Regions from separate parts of the Amycolatopsis sp. NPDC114504 genome, predicted to be linked through region 3. Evidence: riboswitches for the same ligand, from Rfam matches in the RefSeq annotation. Region 3 holds a riboswitch; each other region holds the start of a gene.
The links. A riboswitch is a leader RNA that binds a small molecule or an ion and turns the genes downstream of it on or off. The one in region 3 is predicted to bind thiamine pyrophosphate.
Positions count from the first base shown of each region.

Region 1 (7,527 bases), 570 kb from region 3:
CCGAGCTGCTCGGGAGCTACGCCACGCTCGACGACGCGTCCAAAGCGGACAACTGGCCGTCCGTGGACGCGTTGCGGGGCCGCGTGATCACCGAGATCATCCCCGGCACGGTCGAGGAGCAGAACCCGACCGACACGCTCAAGACGGACGTCGAGTACGCGCGCTACCTGGTCGGGCTCAAGAACGCCGGCAAGCTCGGCGACGCGAACATCTTCCCGACCGTCCACGGCGCGGCCGGCGGTGACCCGCGGGACAAGTACACCGCCGACCTCAAGCCGTGGTTCGTCGTGTTCGACGGCGACGCGAACGCGTGGGTGACGCAGACCGGGCCGTGGTGGTACGACGCCAACCACTACTACGTCGTGATGACCGACGGGCAGAACGTCGCGCCGGCGATCGACGCGCACAACCCGACGGTCGAGCAGGCCAACCAGCGCGTCGCCGACCTGGCGAAGCAGCACGCGTCGGTGATCACGTCGGACTGGACCGGGCTCACGACGGTGCTGCCGCAGGTGCTCGCCCGGGGTTAGACGGTCAGCACGAGCTTGCCGGCCACCCGGCCGGACTCACCCAGCTCGTGCGCCTTGGCGGCGTCTTCCAGCGGGAAGGTCTGCTCGACGCGGACCTTCAGCTGACCGGCCTCGATCAGCTCGACGAGGCCGGTCAGCCCGCCGCGGTCCGGCTCCACGAGGATCCGCTCGGTGCGGACATTGCGCTCGGCGGCTTTTCGGGCAACCTGGTCGGCGACGCCGCTGGGCACGCCGATCAGCAGGCCGCCCTCCTTGATCGCGGGGAGCCAGCGCAGATCGCTGTCCTCGCCGACGAGTCCGAAGTAGACGTCCACATCGGACGTGGTGGCTTGCGCGTCGTGGTAGTCGATCGGCTCGTCGACACCGAGTTCGCGCAGGAAGTCGTGCTTGCCGGCGCTGGCCGTGCCGATGACGTGCGCGCCGCGTGCCTTGGCGATCTGCACGGCGAGGTGGCCGACCCCGCCCGCGGCGGCGTCGACGAAGACGCGCTGTCCCTTGTGGACATCGGCGACGTCGACGAGACCCTGCCAGGCGGTGAGCCCGGCCAGCGGCAGCGCGGCGGCCTCGGCGAACGACAGTCCGGCCGGCTTGCGCACGAAGTGCCGCGAGGGCGCGGTGACGTACTCGGCGTAGGCGTTGCCCGGGCGCGGGAACCACGGCATGCCGAGGACTTCGTCGCCTTCCCGGACACCGGTGGCACCGAAGCCGACCTCCTCGACGACGCCGGCGACGTCCCACCCGACGGTGAACGGTGGCTCGCCGAGGAACCCACCGCCGGCGCGCACCTTCCAGTCGACGGGGTTGATGCCCGCGGCCTTCACCCGCACCAGGACCTCCGTCGGCCCGGGTTCCGGGCGCGGTGCTTCGGTGACGCGGAGCACCTCCGGTCCGCCGAGGGTCTCCTGGGTCACGACGCGCATCTCTGCTCTCCTTCTTCCTGGGTGTCCCCCTATACTCGGAGCGTTCGTCACTTTTCGCCAGAAGGCACTTGTTCGTAAAGTAGGTACCTCGTGGAAACTACCTGTGACCAGGACGGACCCTGGGACGTCTACCTCCGCAGCTGTCCCTGCCGGGACGTGCTGGATCTGCTGGCCAACAAGTGGACGGCCCTGATGCTGGGCGCACTGGCCCGCGGCCCGCACCGCTTCGGCGAGCTGCGCCGCGCGGTCGACGGAATCAGCCAGAAGATGCTGACCCAGAACCTCCGCCAACTGGAGCGCGACGGCTTCCTGACGCGCACGGTGTACCCGACAACGCCCCCGACGGTGGAGTACGCACTGACGGAGATGGGCGCGGAGGTGGGGGCGCACCTGGTGGCGCTGAGCACGTGGTCGCAGGCGAACTTCGACCGCATCCGCTCGTCACGCGAGGAGTACGACGGCCGGGAGCTGCAGCCGGTCCGTTAGCCGCTGAGTTCGGCCAGGCCGGCGACCGGTGTTTAGCGGTCCAGCACCCAGAACGGCGACACCGGCCCGACACCCGCACCGAGCGGGTAAGACTCGGCGACGCAGCGCTCGATGAACTTCTTCCCCGCTGCCACCGCGTCCGGCACCGAAGCGCCCTTCGCCAGTGACGCCGTGATCGCCGAGGCCATCGTGTCGCCGCCGCCGTGGGTGTTCTCCGTCTTGAACCGCGGGCCGCTCAACGAGATGAACGACTTTCCGTCCGACAGCAGGTCCACGCACTCGGACGTCCCCTGCATGTGGCCGCCCTTGACGAGGACCCACTGCGAGCCGAACTCCAGCAGTGCCTCCGCCGCCGCGTGCTGGGAAGCCTCGTCGGAAACCGAGATGCCGGTCAAGAGCCCGACTTCGTCCAGGTTCGGCGTGATCAGCGTCGCGCGCGGGAACAGCTCTGTGCGGATCGCCTCCAGGGCGTCCTCCCGGAGCAGCGCGTGGCCGGTCATCGACGCTGCCACCGGGTCGACCACCAAGGGGAAGTCCATCCCCAGCTCATCCAGGGTCTTCGCGACCGCGCGGATGATCTCCGCCGTCGCGAGCATGCCCGTCTTCGCCGCGTTCACGCCCATGTCGGACGCCACCGCCTTGATCTGTGCGGTGACGACGTCGGCCGGGATCTCGGTGAAACCCTGGACGCCCAGGGAGTTCTGCACGGTCACCGCGGTCAGTGCGACGAGCCCGTGTACGCCGTTGGCGAAGAACGTCCGCAGGTCCGCCTGGATGCCCGCACCACCGCCGGAGTCGGATCCGGCGATGGTGAGGGCGGTGGGCGGTGTCACGGCTGCACCACGGGCAGGTAGACCTTGCCGCCGGACTCGGTGAACTCCGCCGACTTCGACGCCATGCCGGCCTCGATCGCCTCCACTGTGGACAGACCGTGCTCCTCGGCGTACTTGCGGACGTCCTGCGTGATCCGCATCGAACAGAACTTCGGCCCGCACATCGAGCAGAAGTGCGCGGTCTTGGCCGGCTCGGCGGGCAGTGTCTCGTCGTGGAACGCGCGCGCGGTGTCCGGGTCGAGCGACAGGTTGAACTGGTCGTTCCAGCGGAACTCGAAGCGCGCCTTCGACAGCTCGTCGTCCCACTCCTGGGCGTACTGGTGGCCCTTGGCGAGATCCGCGGCGTGCGCGGCGATCTTGTACGTGATCACGCCGGTCTTGACGTCGTCGCGGTTCGGCAGGCCGAGGTGCTCCTTCGGTGTGACGTAACACAGCATCGCCGTGCCGTACCAGCCGATCTGCGCCGCGCCGATGGCCGACGTGATGTGGTCGTACGCCGGCGCGATGTCCGTCGCGAGTGGACCGAGGGTGTAGAACGGCGCTTCACCGCAAAGCTTTTCCTCGAGCTCGACGTTCTCCTTGATCTTGTGCATCGGCACGTGGCCGGGGCCCTCGATCATCACCTGGACGTCGTGCGAACGCGCGATGTGCGTCAGCTCGCCGAGGGTCTCCAGCTCGGCGAACTGGGCGCGGTCGTTGGCGTCGGCGATCGAGCCGGGGCGCAGGCCGTCGCCGAGGGAGAACGTGACGTCGTACTGCCGGAGGATCTCGCAGAGCTCCTCGAAGTGCGTGTACAAAAAGGACTCTTGGTGGTGCGCGAGGCACCACGCGGCCATGATCGACCCGCCGCGGCTGACGATGCCGGTAACGCGCCGCGCGGTCAGCGGGATGTAGCGCAGCAGCACGCCGGCGTGCACGGTGACGTAGTCGACACCCTGTTCGCACTGCTCGATGATGGTGTCGCGGTAGACCTCCCACGACAGCTTTTCCGGTTCCCCGTCGACCTTTTCCAGCGCCTGGTAGATCGGCACGGTGCCGACCGGGACCGGCGAGTTGCGGATGATCCACTCCCGCGTCTCGTGGATCCGCTTGCCCGTCGAAAGGTCCATGATCGTGTCGGCGCCCCAGCGTGTCGCCCACACCATCTTGTCGACCTCTTCCTCGACCGACGACCAGACGGCCGAGTTGCCCATGTTGGCGTTGATCTTCACCAGGAAGTTCTTGCCGATGATCGTCGGTTCGGACTCGGGGTGCCTGCGGTTGACCGGGATCACCGCGCGGCCGCTCGCGACCTCGGCGCGCACGAACTCCGCGGAAACCCGTTCGCGGGCGGCGACGTACTCCATCTCCCGCGTGATGACACCCTGTTTGGCCCAGCCGAGCTGGGTGTTGTGCTCACGCCCGTCGGCCCAGCCGGCGCGCAGCCGGTGCAGTCCACTGTGGACGTCGATCTCGGCTTCGGGGTCGGTGTACGGGCCGGAAGTGTCGTAGACGTCGAAGTGTTCGCCGTTCGAGAGGTCGATCCGGCGTGCGGGAACACGCAGGCCGGATTCGGTCTGGTGATACACCTTGTGTGAACCGGTGATCGGGCCGGTGGTGACGGAGACGTCCTTGTTTTCGAGCGTCGTCAACGACTTTCACTCCCTACGCCGGCATTACCCGGTCAGGTTCATGCGGTCGGTGACGCCTGCGAAACGCAAGTCACCCTCTCAGCCCGCCATGGCGCGAGCTCCCGCGTTGGTGTTGTGCCACCGACCATGCCACGCCGGAGCGCGATACTCAAGTCACCCGACCAACTCGGCCGGAGTGGCGTACACGTCGACCATGGCTCCGTTGCGCAGCACGGTGATCGGCAGTGCGGTGCCGATCACTTCCGCGAACAGCTGCCGCTGGATGCCCTGGGCGTCCGAGACGCGGGTGCGGCCGACGGTCAGCACGAGGTCGCCCGCCTTGAGGCCCGCGCGGTCGGCGGGACCGCCGGAGACGACCTCGTGGACCCTCAGCCCGGCGCTCTGCCCGGTGCGCTCGGCGATGTCGTCCGGCAGCGGCGCCGGGACCCCGACGACGCCGAGGTACGCGCGCCGCACCCGGCCTTCGACGACGAGAGTGTCGATGATCCGCCGCGTCGTCGCGTTGATCGGCACGGCGAGCCCGAGCCCGATGCCGGCGACGGCGGTGTTGATGCCGACGACGCGGCCGGTGGAGTCGGCGAGCGCGCCGCCGGAGTTGCCCGGGTTGAGCGCGGCGTCGGTCTGGATGACGTCTTCGATCACGCGCCCCGCGCGGCCGTGGCGCACCGGCAGTGCCCGGCCGAGTGCGCTGACGACACCCGCGGTGACGGTGCCGGAGAAGCCGAGCGGGCTCCCGATGGCCACGACGAGCTGCCCGACGACGAGCTGGTCGGCGTCGCCCAGCTGAGCGGCCGACGGCGTCTCGCCGCGTGCCCGCAGCACCGCGAGATCGGACAGCGGGTCGGCGCCGACGACGTCGAACGGCACTTCGCTGCCGTCGGCGAAGGTCGCGACGCCTTTTCGGTTGCCGTCGACGACGTGCGCGTTGGTCAGCAGGTGGCCATCGGCGGCGAAGACGACGGCCGAGCCGCTGCCGCGCGCGAGCTGAACCCCGGCGACGTGCGGGGTGACGGTCTTGGCGACCGTGCTGACCGCCCGCGAGTAGGCGTCCATCGCGTCTTCCATGAGCACCTCGATTACACCGTTGCAGGTACTACAAGTCTGCGCCGGAAAGCGCCCGAAGTCCGTTCGCTGCTGGAGAACCGGCCGGGCGGACCAGTGACGGTCAGTGGTTCACCGGATCGGACCATGCGCCGGTGAAGGATCGGCGAGACACTTCCAGGCGCTTCTGTAACGGTGCAGAAGTGACTTTCTGTGGGGTTGATATGCGAAAACTCATGTTCGGCGCCCTCGCCGGGCTGCTGGTCACCGGCCTGATCCCGGGGATCGCGGCGGCCGCGGGAGAGGCTCCCGGCGCTCCTGGGACCCATCCCAGCTGGCTGCCCGCGAACAAGACCGGCTTCGGCACGGCTCACGACCGGTCCAGCAACGTCTGGTTCACGCTCCAGGGCGGCCAGATGTCCGAGGTCTACTACCCGGACCTGTCGACGCCGAGCGTCCGGTCGATGAACTTCGTCGTCACGGACGGCCGTAGCTTCGCCGACCTCGACTACGCCGAGAAGGCGCAGCAGGTGCGGCGGACCGACGACGACAGCCTGACCTACGAGCAGACGATCACCGACGACCAGCACCGCTGGCGGCTGCGCAAGACCTACGTCACCGACCCGGCCGCCACGACCGTGCTGGTGGACGTCGACTTCCAGTCGCTCACCGGGCGCCCGTACCAGCTCTACGCGGTCGCCGACCCGGACCTGACCAACGACGGCTCCGACGACTCGGCCGCGCGCAAGGGCGACGCCGTCACCGCGCAGGACGCGACGAACGCCGCCGCGCTGACCGCCAAGCCCGCGTTCACGAAGACGAGCGTCGGCTACGCGGGCTCGTCCGACGGCAACACGCAGCTCACGAAGACCTTCAAGCTGGCGCAGTACGACACCGCCGCCAAGGGCAACGTCCTGCTGACCGGGCAGACGAGCGCCGACGGCGTCCGGAACCGGCACGTCACCCTCGCCCTAGGCATGGGCGCGAAGGCCGCCGACGCGCTCGGCAGCGCGCAGGCGTCGCAGCGACGCGGCGTCCGCGACATCACCCGCGCGTACGACCGCGGCTGGGAACAGTACCTGCGCGGCGTCAGCAAGCCGCCGTCGTCGCTGAAGACCGACGCCGAGCGTGACCTCTACAAGGCGTCGATGCTGACGCTCGCCGCGAGCGAGGACAAGCACCACCCGGGCGCCTTCATCGCGTCGCCGAGCATGCCGTGGCGCTTCGGGAACAACGACCCGGAGTGGTCGCCGTCCGGCACCTACCACCTGGTCTGGCCGCGTGACCTCTACCAGATCGCGACCGGCCTGGCCGCCGGCGGCGACACGGCCGCCGCGAACCGCTCGGTGTCGTACATGTTCGGCACCCAGCAGCAGGCCGACGGGCACATGCCGCAGAACAGCCGGGTCGACGGCGTGCCGTACTGGACGTCGATCCAGCTCGACGAAACCGCTTTCCCGATCGTGCTGGCCCAGCAGCTCGGCCGCAACGACCTGTGGCCCGGCGTCCGGAAGGCCGCCGACTTCATCCTCGGGTACGTGGGCCCGAACGGGCAGCGGGCGCCGTACACCCAGCAGGAGCGCTGGGAGGAGCAGGACGGCTGGTCCCCGTCGACCATCGCGTCGGTGATCGCCGGGCTCGTCTGCGCCGCGGACATCGCTTCGCACAACGGAGCTCCGGCGGACGCCGCCCGGTACCTCGCGGCGGCCGACAAGATGAAGGCCGACCTGCCGAAGCAGACGATCACCACGAACGGGCCGCTGTCGAAGGACCCGTACTTCGTCCGGCTGACCAAGGACGCGAACGCCAACGCCGGGACGACGTACAACCTCGGCAACTCGAGCGTCACGATGGACCAGCGCGCGGTCACCGACGCGGGCTTCCTCGACCTGGTCCGGCTCGGCATCTACCGCGCGGACGACCCGGTGGTTCGCAACAGCATCAAGGTGACGGACAAGGACATCGCGTTCACGACGCCGACCGGCCAGTTCTGGCACCGCTACACCAAGGACGGCTACGGCGAGCAGGCCGACGGTTCGCCGTGGGACTACACGTTCCCGGCCGAGAGCCGCACGACGTTCGGCCG
Region 1 covers NZ_JBVKDU010000003.1:1,568,470-1,575,996, reverse strand. The annotation lists gene ACZ7PG_RS28955 (phosphatidylinositol-specific phospholipase C domain-containing protein) at 1-530, shown strand, start outside; gene ACZ7PG_RS28950 (NADP-dependent oxidoreductase) at 527-1,450, opposite strand; gene ACZ7PG_RS28945 (winged helix-turn-helix transcriptional regulator) at 1,541-1,936, shown strand; gene thiD (bifunctional hydroxymethylpyrimidine kinase/phosphomethylpyrimidine kinase) at 1,969-2,769, opposite strand; gene thiC (phosphomethylpyrimidine synthase ThiC) at 2,766-4,400, opposite strand; TPP riboswitch at 4,394-4,515, opposite strand; gene ACZ7PG_RS28930 (S1C family serine protease) at 4,554-5,465, opposite strand; gene ACZ7PG_RS28925 (glycoside hydrolase family 15 protein) at 5,666-7,527, shown strand, end outside.
Region 1: it holds a riboswitch for thiamine pyrophosphate, as region 3 does, so the genes downstream of both, thiC (phosphomethylpyrimidine synthase ThiC) here and ACZ7PG_RS26150 (thiamine ABC transporter substrate-binding protein) in region 3, are expected to answer to the same signal.

Region 2 (7,527 bases), 580 kb from region 3:
TGGCGCTGGAGACTTCGCACCTGCCGGCCGGCCGATTCCGCGGGCTGCGCAAGCACGTCTCGGCGGGCGGTTCGTTGTACGCCGTTCTGCGCGAGTACTACGGCGTGGAACTCGAACGCGCGGAGGAGTCGATCGAGACGTCGCTCGCCGGTCCGGAAGAGGCGGAGATGCTCGGCGCCGACGTCGGCATGCCGGTGCTCCGGCTGACCCGGCACTCGTTCGCCACGGACGGCAAGCCGGTCGAGTACGCCCGCTCGGTCTACCGCGGCGACCGGTACAAGTTCGTCACGACGCTGATGCCCTGACCCGGTGTTGACGGCGATCACCGCGCAAGGTGGAGTTGCGGGGTGACTGCCACCGAAGACACCGGGATCCGATGGGGGACGCACGCCGCCCGCGGCGTGCTCGCCACCACGATCCTCGGCTCGGGCATGGCGATGCTCGACGGCACCATCGTCAACGTCGCCCTGCCCCGCATCGGCGCCGAGCTGAACGCCTCCGTCGCCGGGCTCCAATGGATCCTCGACGGCTACCTGCTGGCGCTCGCCGCGCTCATCCTGGTCGCCGGCTCGCTCGGCGACCGCTACGGCCGGCGCCGCGTGTACCTCATCGGCGTCGTCTGGTTCGGCGTCGCCTCCGGGCTGTGCGCCGCCGCCGTGTCCACCGAGATGCTGGTCGCGATGCGGATCCTGCAGGGCATCGGCGGCGCGCTGCTGACGCCGGGGTCGCTCGCGATCCTCCAGTCGTCCTTCGCGCACGACGCCCGCGCCCGCGCGATCGGCGCCTGGTCCGGGCTCGGCGGCATCGCCGCGGCCGCCGGACCACTGCTCGGCGGTTTCCTCGTCCAGGTCTGGTCGTGGCGGCTCGCGTTCCTCATCAACGTCCCGATCGCGGTCGTCGTCGTGCTGATGGCCCGGAAGTTCGTCCCCGAGTCCCGCGACCCGGAGGCGACCGGGCACCCGGACTTCGGCGCCGCGGCGCTCGGCGCGCTCGGCCTCGCCGGGATCACCGGCGCGCTGGTGGAGGCGCCGGGACGCGGCATCGGTGACCCGATCGTGCTGGTCGCGGGCCTGCTGGGGATCGCCGGGCTGACCGCGTTCGTCGTCGTCCAGCACCGCTCGCGCGAGCCGCTGGTGCCGCCGTCGCTGTTCCGCGACCGGACGTTCACCCTGGCCAACGTGCTGACCTTCGCCATGTACGCGGCGCTCGGCGGCGTGATGATGCTGCTGGTGATGCAGCTGCAGGTGTCGCTGCACTACTCGCCGACGGCGTCCGGCCTGGCCGGGCTGCCGCTCACGGTGGTCATGCTGCTGCTGTCGGGCCGGTCGGGCGCGCTGGCGCAGCGGATCGGGCCGCGCGCGCAGCTGGTGGTCGGCCCGATCGTCGTCGGCATCGGGATGCTGCTGATGCTGCGCATTGCGCCCGGCGCGTCCTACCTCGGCGCGGTGCTGCCGGCGGTCGTCGTGTTCGGGCTCGGCCTGGCGACGGTGGTGGCCCCGGTGACCGCGACGGTGCTCGCCGCGGCCCCGGACCGCTTCGCCGGCGTCGCGTCCGGGGTCAACAACGCCATCGCGCGGTCCGGCGGGCTCTTGGCGGTGGCGGTGCTGCCGGCGGCGGCCGGGCTGACCGGCGAGGCGTACGCCGACCCGGTGGCGCTCACCGCGGGGTGGCGGATGGCGCTGGTGATCTGCGCGGCGCTGGCGATCGCCGGCGGGCTGATCGCGCTGGGCATCCACAACGGCGTCCTCGCGCCCCCGACTCCTCCGCCCCCGGCCGCCGACGAGTCTCCGCACCTGGGCGAGTGCTACCACTGCGGTGTCGAGGGCCCGCCGACGCACGTCCGCGGCGGCGGGACCCCGGTCGCCGGTTCCTAGCCCGCGAGGATCTCCGCGAACATCGCCGGGTCGGCGTTGCCGCCCGAGACGACGGCGACCGTGCGTCCGGCCGGCAGCTCTTCGGCGTGGAACAGGTACGCCGCCGTCGCCACCGCGCCGCTGGGCTCGGCGACCAGCCGGGCCTTGCGGGCGAGCGTGCGCATGGTCTCGCGGATCTCGTCCTCGGAGACCGTGACCATGGCGTCGACGACCTCCTTCAGGTGTGCGAAGGTCAGCTCCGACGGCTGCGCGCGCAGGCCGTCGGCGATCGTCCGGGCGCGGTCCGCCTGCGGCCAGTCGACCTGACGGCCCAGGCGCAGCCCCTCGGTCGTGTCGCCGGCCAGCGCCGGCTCGACGCCGATGACCTTCGCGTGCGGGGCGCGGGCCCTGATGGCGGTGCCGACGCCGGACGCCAGCCCGCCGCCGCTGACCGGCACCAGCACGACCTCGACGTCGGGGAGGTCCTCGGCGATCTCGAGGCCCGTCGTGCCCTGTCCGGCGATGATCGCCGCGTCGTCGAAGGGCGGGACGAGGGTCAGCCCGCGTTCGGCGGCCAGTTCGTGCGCTTTGGCCTCGTGCTCGCCGATCGGCACCTCGATCACCTCGGCGCCGTACGCGCGGGTGGCCTCGACCTTGATCCGCGGCGCGATGTCCGGCACGACGATCACCGCGGGCACGCCGTACTGCTGCGCGGCGTAAGCGACGGCTTGCGCGTGGTTGCCGCTCGAGTAAGCGATGACGCCACGGGAGCGCTGCAGCTCGTCGAGGGAACCGATCGCGTTGAACGCGCCGCGCACCTTGAACGCGCCGACCGGTTGCAGGCTTTCGGGTTTGAGCCACAGGGTTCCGCGGGGGTCCCACGTCTGGAGCAGCAGGGGCGTGCGCACGGCGACACCCTGGACGCGCTTCGCCGCGGCCTCGATGTCTGAGATCGTCACCAGTTCCATGTGCCGAGTATGTCAAGAAAGTGTTCGATCCGGAGTGTCTATTGTGGACAGACGGAGTGGTCCTCCTCACGTCACGGCAACGCGGGGAGTTCCTCGCGCGCCTTAGACGTTGGACAGGGGAGAAGACTTACTACCGGATCGGGATCATGAGCAAGGAGAACGCAGCGGCTTCCGAAGCGAAGGAAGAGAAGTCAGGCCTGCGGATCGCGCAGGTGATGGCAGCGGCACTGGCGGCGGTGACGGCGGCACTGCTGGGATCGACGCTCGGCGTGGCGGGGACCGTCGTGGGCGCGGGCGTGGCGAGTGTGATCACGACGGTCGGCGGCGAGGTGTACCTGCGCTCGCTGCAGCGCACGCGCGCGGCGGCGGCGAGGGCCCGGCAGCTGGCGACGTCGGGGATCCGCCGGCGCGGCGGGACCGGTTCCGAGGTCGAGCTGGCCGAGCAGCCGACGGTGCGGCTTCCGCGGCCGGAGTCACCGCCCGAGGAAGAGCCTTCGCGGCTGCGGAAGCTGCGCTGGCCGTTGATCATCGGCACGAGCGTGGTGGCGTTCGCGGTGGCGATCCTGGCGATCGTCGGCGTCGAGGCGGCGACGGGCGGCAAGGTGGCGGCGGGCACGGGCTCGAGCATCGGCAAGATCTTCGGCGGCGGATCGGGCACCACGGACCCGACCCCGTCGACAACGCCGTCGACCTCGACGAACGACACCCAGGACTCGCCGACGAACACGCCGTCGACGACCACGGAGACGACCACCCCGCCGACGACGTCGTCGCAGTCCCCGACGACCACCCCGACGACCCCGAGCACAACGGCCCAGCAGCCGACGACCTCGGCCCCGCCGACCAGCCAGGGCGCGGCGACCACCCCGACCCCGTAGGTCAGGGGAGGCGGGCCCGCAGCTCTCGCGCGGCGGCTTCGGGGTCCTCGGCCTCGGTGATGGCCCGGACGACGACGATCCGCGACGCCCCGGCTTCCAGAACCTCCGGGAGCCGCGGGCCGTCGATCCCGCCGATCGCGAACCAAGGGCGCGAGGGAGCCGAAGCCGCGGTCGCGCGGACCAGGTCCAGCCCCGGCGCGGTACGCCCGGGCTTCGTCGGCGTGGGCCAGCACGGGCCCGTGCAGAAGTAGTCCACGCCCGACTCCACAGCGGCAGCCGAAGCCTGCGAAACGGAGTGCGTCGAGCGGCCGATGACCACCTCGTCGCCCAGGATGCGGCGGGCCAGCGGGACCGGGATGTCGTCCTGGCCCAGGTGGAGCACGTCCGCGCCGACCGCCAGTGCCACGTCCGCGCGGTCGTTCACCGACAGCAGCGCTCCGTGGCGCGCGCACGCCTCGGCCAGCACCTCCAGCGCCGCGATCTCGGCCGCGGCCTCGAGCGGAGAGCCGCCGGTCTTGTCGCGCAGCTGGATGATGTCGACGCCGCCGGCCAGCGCCGCGTCGGCGAACGCGGCCAGGTCGCCGCGGGCTGTGCGGGCGTCCGTGCACAGGTACAGGCGCGCGGCGTCGAGGCGGGCGCGGATCTTGTCACCGGAGAGGGCGGGCATAGCGGCGACCGTACCTCGGCGGTTGATAATCCGACCAAAGCAGGCCGGCCGTCGAGCGGCAAGTGTCGTTGCCGCGAAAGTCATCCGGCCGTGGCTGCGGTTGGATTATCAACCAACGGCACAGTAGGGTGAGGGAGTCCGCACGGGAGCCCGAGGGACGGGCTGAGAGGGAGCTGCCGCTCCGACCGTGGAACCTGATCCGGGTCATGCCGGCGCAGGGAGCGTGATTCCCATGACGAACACCCTGGCCGTCGTCGGTGGCGGCGTCATCGGCCTGTCCGCGGCCTGGCGCGCGGCGAGCACCGGCCACGAAGTCACCCTCTACGACCCCGAGCCCGTCCGCGGCGGCGCGTCCTGGCTGGCCGGCGGCATGCTCGCCCCGGTCACCGAGGCCTGGCCGGGCGAGGAGGACGTCCTCACGCTCGGCGAAGCCTCTTTACGGCGCTGGCCCGGCTTCGCGAGCGACCTCGCGCAGGAGGGCGTCGACCCCGGACTCGCCGAGCACGGGACGCTCGTCGTCGCGTTCGACAGCGCCGACGCCGGGCACCTCGACATCCTCGCCGCCCACCTGCACTCGCTCGGCCGCGCGGCCGAACGGCTCACCAGCCGGGAGACCAAGCGGCTCGAACCCGGGGTCGGGTCCGTCCGAAGTGGACTCCACGTGCTCGGCGACCTGGCCGTGGACAACCGGAAACTGCTCCACGCCCTGTACGCGGCCTGCGTCAACCACAAAGTCCGGTTCGTCCGCGAGCGCGTCGAACGGATCCCGGACGCCGACGCCGTCGTGCTCGCCGCGGGTGCCTGGACCGGGCGGCTGCACCCGCAGCTCGCCGACGCCGTCCGCCCGCTCAAGGGCGAGATCCTGCGCCTGAAACCGCGCCGCGGCTGCCTGCCGCCGCCGTCGCGCACCGTGCGGGCCGTCGTCGAGGGGCGCCCGATCTACCTCGTCCCGCGCGGCGACCAGGAGCTTGTGCTCGGCGCGACGCAGTACGAAGCGGGCTTCGACCGGGCCGTCACCGCGCGCGGCGTCCGCGAGCTGATCGAGGGCGCCGAGCGCGTCTTCCCCGCGATCACCGAGTACGAGCTCGTCGAGACCGCCGCGGGCCTGCGGGCCGGCAGTCGGGACGTGCTGCCGTACGTCGGTGTCCTGGACGACGGCGTCTTCGCCGCCACCGGGCACCACCGCAACGGCTTGCTGATGGCCCCCGTGACCGCGGACGCCGTCCTCGCCTGGCTCGAGGGTGAGAAGCCGCCCGAAGGCGTCGAAGCGGCTTCGCCCGCCCGCCTGCACCAAAAGGAGCACGTGTGATGGAGATCAAGCTCAACGGGACGTGGACGGAGTTCCCGGACGGCGCGACCGTCGCCGACGTCCTCGACGCGTCGGGCGGCCAGCGGCCCGGCATCGCCGTCGCGGTCGACGGCGTCGTCGTCCGCCGCGGCGACTGGGCGGCCACCGCCGTGCCCAAGGGCGCGGCACTCGACGTGCTCACCGCGGTCCAGGGAGGCTGAAATGGACGAAGAACCGCTGGTCATCGGCACGCACAAGCTGTCGTCGAGGCTGATCATCGGCACCGGCGGCGCGGCGAACCTCGCCGTGCTCGAACGCGCGCTGGTCGCGTCCGGCACCGAGCTGACCACCGTCGCCATGCGCCGCGCCGACGCCGAGGGCGGCTCCGGCGTCCTCGAACTGCTGAAGAGGCTCGGCATCGAGCTGCTGCCGAACACCGCGGGCTGCCGCACGGCCGCCGAAGCCGTGCTCACCGCGCAGCTGGCGCGCGAGGCGCTCGGTACCGATCTCATCAAGCTCGAGGTGCACGCCGACGACCGGACGCTGCTCCCGGACCCGATCGAAACCCTCGACGCCGCCGAACGGCTGGCCGCCGACGGGTTCACCGTGTTCGCCTACACGAACGACGATCCGGTGCTCGCGCTGCGCCTCGAAGAGGCCGGCTGCGCCGCGGTGATGCCGCTGGGCGCGCCGATCGGCACCGGCCTCGGCATCCGGAATCCGCACAACATCGAGCTGATCGTTTCGCGGGCGGGCGTCCCGGTGATCCTGGACGCCGGAATCGGCACGGCGTCCGACGCGACGCTGGCGATGGAGCTCGGCTGCGACGCCGTCCTGCTGTCCACCGCCGTCACCCGGGCGACGGACCCCGAACGGATGGCCGCGGCGATGCGCTCGGCCGTCGTCGCCGGTCACCTGGCCCGCAGCGCCGGGCGCGTGCCGCAGCGGTTCTGGGCGCAGGCATCGAGTCCACCCCGGTGAACACGGGTGCCTTAACGCCGAACGTGCACCGCGAACCCGTAAGGTTGTCGGCACTTTCCGGCGCACCCGCGGCGGGGCAAGGGCAGAAGGAGCCAGCCGTGACCAGCACCTCCGTCCAGGACGTCTCGGGCAGGTTGTACCTCGCCGTCGGCAGGCTGTCCCGGTCACTGCGGCAGGCCGGGGTACCCGGCCCGGGCCACGGCGCCATCTCGGCCCTCGCGACGCTGGTGATCTCCGGTCAGCTGCGTCTCGGCGACCTCGCCGCGAAGGAGGGCGTCGCCGCGGCGACCATGTCGCGGATCATCGCGTCGCTCGTCGAGGCGGGCTACGTCAGCCGCGAGTCCGACCCGGTCGACCGCCGCGCGTGGCTGGCGAAGGCGACCGAGGAGGGCGAGCGGCTCGTCTCCGGCGTCCGGTCGACGCGGGTGCAGGAGCTGAACCGACGTCTCGACCGCCTGACGCCCGAGCACCGCGAAGCCCTGACGACGGCGCTCCCGGCGCTCGAGGCGCTGATCGCGGACGAGGACCGCTAAGCCGCTTCCCGCCGCAGCTCGGCGAGCTCGGCCCGCAGGGCGCGCAGCTCGTCGAGGATCTCCTGGTTCGCGGCCGCCTGGGTTTCGGCCTGCTTCGCCTCTTCCTCGCGGATGTCCTGGCGCAGCTCGTCCTCCATGCCGCTGACGACCACGGCGATGAACAGGTTCAGCACCGCGAAGCTCGACACCAGGATGTAGACGACGAAGAAGATCCAGGCCATCGGCGCCTGGACCATGATCTCCTTCGCGATGTCCGGCCACGCCTCACCGGTCATCACCTGGAACAGCGTGAACAGCGACGTGCCGAGGTCACCGAAGTTCTCCGGCGAGATGACGCCGAACAGCTTGGTCGCCATAAC
Region 2 covers NZ_JBVKDU010000003.1:1,577,911-1,585,437, reverse strand. The annotation lists gene ACZ7PG_RS29010 (GntR family transcriptional regulator) at 1-305, shown strand, start outside; gene ACZ7PG_RS29005 (MFS transporter) at 348-1,874, shown strand; gene ACZ7PG_RS29000 (threonine ammonia-lyase) at 1,871-2,821, opposite strand; gene ACZ7PG_RS28995 (hypothetical protein) at 2,968-3,699, shown strand; gene thiE (thiamine phosphate synthase) at 3,701-4,366, opposite strand; TPP riboswitch at 4,499-4,604, shown strand; gene thiO (glycine oxidase ThiO) at 4,599-5,675, shown strand; gene thiS (sulfur carrier protein ThiS) at 5,675-5,875, shown strand; gene thiG (thiazole synthase) at 5,877-6,635, shown strand; gene ACZ7PG_RS28970 (MarR family winged helix-turn-helix transcriptional regulator) at 6,734-7,168, shown strand; gene ACZ7PG_RS28965 (ion transporter) at 7,165-7,527, opposite strand, start outside.
Region 2: it holds a riboswitch for thiamine pyrophosphate, as region 3 does, so the genes downstream of both, thiO (glycine oxidase ThiO) here and ACZ7PG_RS26150 (thiamine ABC transporter substrate-binding protein) in region 3, are expected to answer to the same signal.

Region 3 (7,527 bases):
CGGCGAGTCGTTCCTCGCGTCGCTGGCCTTGGCGCTGGGGCTGGCCGACGTCGTCGCCGGGGAGACCGGCGGCGCGCTGCTGGACACGCTGTTCGTCGACGAGGGTTTCGGCACGCTGGACGCCGAGACCCTCGACGTCGTGATGAACATCCTCGACGAGCTGCGCGCGGGCGGCCGGGTGGTCGGCCTGGTGTCCCACGTCGAGGAGCTGCGGCAGCGCATCCCGACGCGGCTGCGGGTCCGCAAGTCCCGCACCGGCTCGACAGTGGAGGTGCGCGCCGGTTGAGTGGAAGTCATGACCGACCAGCCGCCGAACGGCCTGCCCCGCTACCGCCTGCTCACCGGCCCGGACGACGCGAAGTTCTGCCACCGCGTCAGTGAGGCGCTCGACCTCGGCTACCGCCTGCACGGCTCGCCGGCCGCGACGTTCGACGGCACCCAGGTGATCGTCGCGCAGGCCCTGCTGTGGCACGGCGAGCAGGGCTGACGTCGCGTCAGGCGGCCTGCCGGAGGTACATCCCGGCGTAGGAGCACCACGGCGTCCACTCCCGGGCTCGCTCGGGCAGCGAGTCCGGCGGGATGCCCAGTGCCCCGGCGCCACGCCGGACGGCGGGGTCCGCGGCCGGCAGGATGTCCGGCGCGCCCAGTACGCGCATCAGCACGGAGTCCGCGGTGGCGCCGTCGATCCCGGGGCACGCGAGCAGTTCGGCGCGCAGCTCCGCCGCGTCCCGGCCGACGTGCACGTCCAGGCGGCCTTCGGCCAGCGCGGCGATGCCAGGGTGGTCGGGCATGACCGCCGCGAGCCGGTCCGCCGACGGGAACAAGCGCGTCACGCCCCACTCGCCCGTCACTTCCTCGCCGAGCGCCGCGGGAACCCGGTCGCCGAGCAGCGTGCGGACCACCAGCTCCGCACCGTCGACGGTGCCCGGGACGCGGATCCCCGGCACGGCCGTCACGACCCGGGCCAGCGCCGGGTCGGCACCGAGGACCCGGGTGACCGCCGCGGGGTCGGCGTCGAGGTCGAGCAGCCGTCGCACCCGGCTGACCGCGCTGCCGAGGTCTCGCAGGTCGGTCAGTAGCAGCTCGCAGCGCACGTGGTCCGGCTCCGGCGTCAGCCGGACGACGCCGGTGCCGTGCGCGAGCAGCAACGTCCGCGCGTAGGACGTCGACGTCACCTCCTCGACACCGGGAACGGCGTGAGTCGCGAAGAAGCGAAGCAGCCCGGCAGCGTCGAAAGGCGGCCTGAACGGCAACCGCAGGCTGAGGCGCGTCCCGCTGACGTCGCCCTGGCGTCCACGTCGAGACGCGGCGAAGGCGCGAAGCTGCGATGGCGTCGTCGCGAACACCTCGCGGATCGTCTCGTTGAACTGCCGGACGCTGGAGAAGCCGGCCGCGAACGCGACGTCCGTCAGCGGCAGCCCCGACATCTCGATCAGCAGCCGGGCCGAGTGCGCGCGGTGCGCCCGGGCCAGCGCGAGCGGGCCCGCGCCCAGCTCGGCGGTCAGCACCCGGCCGAGCTGACGTTCCGAGTAGCCGAGCCGCCGCGCGAGGCCCGGGACGCCTTCGCGCTCCACGGTCCCGTCGGAGATCAGGCGCATCGCCCGCGCCGCGAGGTCGGCGCGCACGTTCCAGTCCGGCGAACCCGGCACGGCGTCGGGGAGACAGCGGCGACAGGCGCGGAAGCCGTTGGCTTGCGCGGCGGCCGACGTCGGGAAGAAGCGGACGTTGCGCTCCTTCGGCGTCGACGCCGGGCAGGACGGCCGGCAGTAGATACCGGTGGTGCGCACCGCCATGATGAACTGGCCGTCGAAGCGCGGATCGCGGGCGGTGACCACGCGGTAGCAGCGCTCGGCGTCCCGCCAGAGTGCGAGCGTTTCGGTGACCATGGATCCGAGCATGCCAGCAGGTCAGCGCCGTCGCTGGCGGAAATCCGACGCGGCGTTGGGCGCTTGGGCCCCGGTCGGGCGTGGCACGTAGACTGCGGGATCGTGAGTCTGACCCTCGGTATCGTCGGCCTGCCCAACGTCGGCAAGTCCACCCTGTTCAACGCGCTGACCCGCAACGACGTGCTCGCGGCGAACTACCCGTTCGCGACGATCGAGCCGAACGTCGGCGTCGTGCCGCTGCCGGACCCGCGGCTGGACAAGCTGGCGGAGCTGTACAAGTCGGAGAAGATCGTGCCGGCTGTGGTGTCCTTTGTGGACATCGCGGGCATCGTCAAGGGCGCCTCCGAGGGTGCCGGGCTGGGCAACAAGTTCCTCGCGAACATCCGTGAGGCCAACGCGATCTGCCAGGTCATCCGCGTGTTCGACGACCCCGACGTGATCCACGTCGACGGCCGGATCGACCCGATGAGCGACATCGAGACGATCAACACCGAGCTGATCCTGGCCGACCTGCAGACCCTCGAGAAGGCCGTCTGGCGCCTGGAGAAGGAAGCGCGGACCAAGAAGGAAGCGAAGCCCGCGCTCGAGGCCGCGCAGAAGGCGAAGGAAATCCTCGACAGCGGCCGCACGCTCTTCTCCGCGCAGAAGGACGTCGATCTCGAGCTGCTTCGCGAGCACAGCCTCCTCACGACGAAGCCGTTCCTGTACGTCTTCAACGCCGACGAGGCGATCCTGACCGACGACGCCCGCCGCGAGGAGCTGGCCAAGCTGGTCGCCCCGGCGGACGCGGTGTTCCTCGACGCGAAGGTCGAGGCGGAGCTGCTGGAGCTGGACGACGAGGAGTCGGTGCGCGAGCTGCTCGAGTCGGTCGGCCAGCCGGAGCCGGGCCTGTACGCCCTGGCCCGCGCGGGTTTCCACACGCTCGGCCTGCAGACGTACCTGACGGCGGGCCCCAAGGAGTCGCGCGCCTGGACGATCCCCAAGGGCGCGACCGCGCCGCAGGCCGCGGGCGTCATCCACACGGACTTCGAGCGCGGGTTCATCAAGGCGGAGATCGTCTCGTACGACGACCTGATGGACAACGGCTCGATGGCGGCGGCCCGCGCGGCGGGCAAGGTCCGCATGGAGGGCAAGGACTACACGATGGCCGACGGTGACGTCGTGGAGTTCCGCTTCAACGTATGAGCCGTCCGCTGACGCCGCGCGAGCGGGAGGTGCTGACCTTCCTGCTCGCCGGCGACGTCCCGGGCGCGGCCGAACTGCGGGCCCAGGCGGAAACGGCGTGGGTCACCGGCCGGTGTGGCTGTGGGTGCCCGACGATCGACCTCGCGGTGGACGAAAAGCTGCCGGCAGCCCGGCTCACCGAACGGGTGGTCGTGGAGGCGGACGCGCCCGACGGCGGGCTCATCGTGTTCACCGACGACGGGCGGCTGTCCGGCCTCGAGTACTGGACCACGAGCGACGAGGTCCCGGGGGAGCTCCCGTCCGTGGATCGGATCGAGCGCCCGGAGACGAATGCGCCGCCGCTCTGAAGATCAGGGCGACGGCGCGAGGCTGACTCAGCCGAGGAGGCCCATCAGCGCGATCGCGATCAGCACCACCGCGGGGGCGAGGGCGTTGATCCAGGCGCGCTGGGCGGCGGTGAGGGGGGCGGTGGCGGTGCTGTTCATGGCGCTTCCTAGGGCCGAAATCCGATGCTTCCGCCCTGCTCAGCGCGCTGATCTTGCCGTTTGTTAGCGGCTGTGATCGAACTCACCGGCATCCGGGTGACGACGGCCCCGGACGGTGAACCAGAGCACACCTCCGGCCGCTGCCACCATCGTCGCGAATGCCGCCGTGCCTACCACGATCGCCTGCGTCATAGCCGTCTCTCCTAGCAAAAGTCGTTTACCGAGAGACGTCGAAACCGCGGAAAAGTGCACTCAGCGTAACCGGGATCACAAAGAAGAAAGCACCGCGTCGATCTCCGACGCCAGTGAGAAGTCCTTCGCCGTCAACCCGCCCGCCGAGTGCGTGCTGAGGCGGAACGTCAGCGTGCGCCAGCGGATGTCGATGTCCGGGTGGTGGTCGGCGGCCTCGGCCAGCACCGCGACGCGGTCCACCACCTCGATCGCCTGCGGGAAGCTCGCCAGCTCCACCTCGCGGGAGATGACCTTCCCGGACCTGGTCCAGTCCGCGCTCAAGCGTTCGTCGGCCTCGGAGTCGCTCAAGATTTCCGTCATGTCTCCATGGTCGTACGTCCTGGACTACGCTGCACGGTTGCCACGGGAGTCCGGTCGAGCCGGGCTGAGAGGCGGGGTCACCCGCGACCGTTCGCACCTGACCGGATCATGCCGGCGAAGGGAGGGCTTTCCCTCCTCGTCCGGCGAAGTGCAGGAGGGGTAGATGAAACGCAGGGCTGTGCGCGCCGCGACGGCCATCGCCGTCGTCAGCGCCGTCGCCGCGGGGTGCTCGCTGTCGGACGGTGACGGTGCCACGCAGCAGACGCCCACCGTCACCCTCGTGACGCACGACTCCTTCCTGGCGCCGCAGGAGGTGCTCGACGCCTTCCAGAAGCAGTCGGGCATCAAGGTCTCCGTGCTCAAGCAGGGCGACGCCGGTTCGCTAACCAACAAGCTCGTGCTGACGAAGGCCAACCCGATCGGCGACGTCGCGTACGGCGTCGACTCGACCTTCGCTTCGCGCGCGCTCAAGGAAGGCGTCTTCGAGCCGTACACCAGCCCGGAGGCCGACCGCGGGCCGCAGCGCTACGCCGTCGACCCCGAGCACCGGCTGTCCGCGGTCGACGTCGGCGACGTCTGCGTCAACGTCGACACGAACTACTTCACGAGCAAGGGCATCGCGGCGCCGGCGTCGTACGACGACCTGGCCGACCCGAAGTACAAGGACCTGCTGGTCGCCGAGGACCCGGCGACGGCGTCGCCCGGGCTCGCGTTCCTCCTCGGCACCATCGCGAAGTACGGCGAGGCCGGCTGGAAGGACTACTGGACGAAGCTGAAGGCCAACGGGCTCAAGGTCGTCAGCGGCTGGGAAGAGGCCTACACCAAGGACTTCTCCGGCTCGTCCGGCAAGGGCCCGCGCCCGATCGTCGTCTCGTACGCCTCTTCGCCGGCGGCGGAGGTCGGCGACGACGGCAAGCCGCGCACCAAGGCGCTGCTCGACACCTGCTACCGGCAGGTCGAGTACGCGGGCGTGCTGGCGAACGGCAAGCAGGCCGAGAGCGCGCGCAAGGTCGTCGACTTCCTGCTCTCCCAGCAGTTCCAGGCGACGGTCGCGGCCAACATGTACGTCTACCCCGCGCGCCAGGGCGTCGACCTGCCCGCGGGCTGGGCGCAGGTCGCGCCGCTGCCGCAGAAGCCGCAGGCGCTGACGGCGGACCAGGTCCAGGACGGACGCGAGAAGTGGATCGGCGAATGGCGCACGCTCGTGCAGTCTTAGCGCCGCCAAGGACGGCCCGTGGGATCGGCCTGGCGCTGCTGGGTCTGGTCCCGATCGGCTTCCTGGTGGTGTTCTTCGCGTGGCCGGTGCTGGCGATCATCGGCCGCGGGTTCGCCGCGGGCGGCCTCGACGTCGTCCTCGGCGACGCGCGGACCTGGCAGCTCGCCGCGTTCACGGTCGGCAGCGCGGCGGCGTCGACCGTCGTCGCGGTGCTCGCCGGGCTGCCGGTGGCGTTCCTGCTGGCCCGGGTGAAGCTGCCCGGCGTCGGCCTCGCGCGGACGCTGGTGCTGGTGCCGTTCGTGCTGCCGACCGTCGTCGTCGGCCTGGCGTTCCGGGCGCTGTGGCCGGACGGCGGCGTCCTGCCGATCGTGCTGGCCAACGCGTTCTTCAACGTCGCCGTCGTCGCGCGGACCGTCGCCGGGCTCTGGGCGCGGCTGGATTCGCGCACGACCGACGCCGCCCGCGCGCTGGGCGCGTCACCGTGGCGGGCGTTCCGCTCGGTGACGCTGCCCGCGCTGGCGCCGGCGATCGCGTCCGCCGCGGCCGTCGTGTTCCTGTTCTGCGCCACCAGCTTCGGCGTGGTCCTCATCCTCGGCGGCGCGAAGTACCGGACCCTGGAAACCGAGATCTACCTGCGGACCGTCGACCTCCTCGATCTCTCCGGCGCGGCGGCGCTGTCGCTGATCCAGTTCGCTGCCGTGGTCGCCACCCTGGTCCTCGGCGGGCTGGCCCGGCGGCGCAAGGACGGCGCCAGGATCGGCGTCGGCACGTCCCGGCGCCCGCGCGGCGGCGAGTGGCCGGTGGTCGGTGCCGCGGGCGCCGTGCTGGCCCTGCTGCTGACGCCGATCGTCGCGCTGCTCGTCGAGTCGGTCTCCACTTCCGACGGCTGGAGCCTCGCCGGTTATCGAGCGTTAACCAGCACCGGGGAGAAGGGCGCGCTGCAGGTGTCCGGCTGGGACGCGGCGGTGAACTCGCTGAAGGTGGCGATCGACGCGACGCTGCTCGCGATGGTCGTCGGCGTGCTCGCGTCCGTGGTGCTCGTCGCGCTGCGCCGGTCGCCCGCGAAGGCCGCTCGCGGCGTGGGCGAGACCATGGACGCCGTGCTGATGCTGCCGCTCGGGGTGTCCGCGGTGACCGTCGGGTTCGGCTACCTCGTGACGCTCGACGCGCTGCCCGGCGACCTCCGGACGTCGCCTTACCTGGTCCCGCTGGCCCAGGCGCTGGTGATCATCCCGCTGATCGTGCGGATGGTGCTGCCGGTGCTGCGCTCGGTCGATGTCCGATTGCGGCAGGCCGCGTCGACGCTCGGCGCGAGCCCGCTGCGCGTGTGGCGGGAGATCGACCTGCCGCTGACGCTGCGGCCGCTCGTCGCCGCGGCCGGGTTCGGGTTCGTCGTCGCCCTCGGCGAGTTCGGCGCGACGAGCTTCCTCGCCCGGCCGACGTCGCCGACGCTGCCGGTCGCGATCGCGTCGCTGATGGGACGGCCGGGGGAGCTGAACAACCAGATGGCGTACGCCGCGTGCGCACTGCTGATGCTCGTGACGGTGCTGGCGGTCGCGCTGATCGACAGGCTGGGACGTGGCCGGGTGGGAGAGTTCTGATGGCGCTGTCGGTGCGGGACCTGACCGTCCACTACGGATCGTTCGCCGCGGTGCGCGACGCGCGGCTCGACATCGCCGACGGCGAGGTGCTGGCGCTGCTCGGCCCGTCCGGCTCGGGGAAGTCGACGCTGCTGCGCGCGATCACCGGGCTGGAGCCCTCGGCCCGCGGCTCGGTGAGCTGGGACGGCGACGATCTCGGCGCGGTGCCGGTGCACCGGCGCGGGTTCGGGCTGGTGTTCCAGGACGGCCAGCTGTTCGGCCACCGCGACGTCGCCGCGAACATCGCGTTCGGCCTGCGGATGCACGGCGTACCCCGCGCGCAGTGGGCCCCGCGCGTCGCCGAACTGCTGGCGCTGGTCGGCCTCTCCGGCTTCGAAAAGCGCCGGGTGACGGAGTTGTCGGGCGGCCAGGCTCAGCGGGTGGCGCTGGCCCGGGCGCTGGCGCCGAAGCCGCGACTGCTGCTGCTGGACGAGCCACTGTCCGGTTTGGACGCCGGCTTGCGCGAGCAGCTGGCCATCGACCTGGCGGACCTGTTGCGCCGCAGCAAGATCACGGCGTTGCTGGTGACGCACGACCAGGAGGAGGCGTTCACGCTGGCCGAC
Region 3 covers NZ_JBVKDU010000003.1:997,388-1,004,914, reverse strand. The annotation lists gene ACZ7PG_RS26185 (AAA family ATPase) at 1-286, shown strand, start outside; gene ACZ7PG_RS26180 (DUF1737 domain-containing protein) at 296-487, shown strand; gene ACZ7PG_RS26175 (AlkA N-terminal domain-containing protein) at 495-1,886, opposite strand; gene ychF (redox-regulated ATPase YchF) at 1,989-3,071, shown strand; gene ACZ7PG_RS26165 (hypothetical protein) at 3,068-3,418, shown strand; gene ACZ7PG_RS26160 (hypothetical protein) at 3,620-3,748, opposite strand; gene ACZ7PG_RS26155 (4a-hydroxytetrahydrobiopterin dehydratase) at 3,824-4,108, opposite strand; TPP riboswitch at 4,141-4,249, shown strand; gene ACZ7PG_RS26150 (thiamine ABC transporter substrate-binding protein) at 4,272-5,324, shown strand; gene ACZ7PG_RS26145 (ABC transporter permease) at 5,300-6,925, shown strand; gene ACZ7PG_RS26140 (ABC transporter ATP-binding protein) at 6,925-7,527, shown strand, end outside.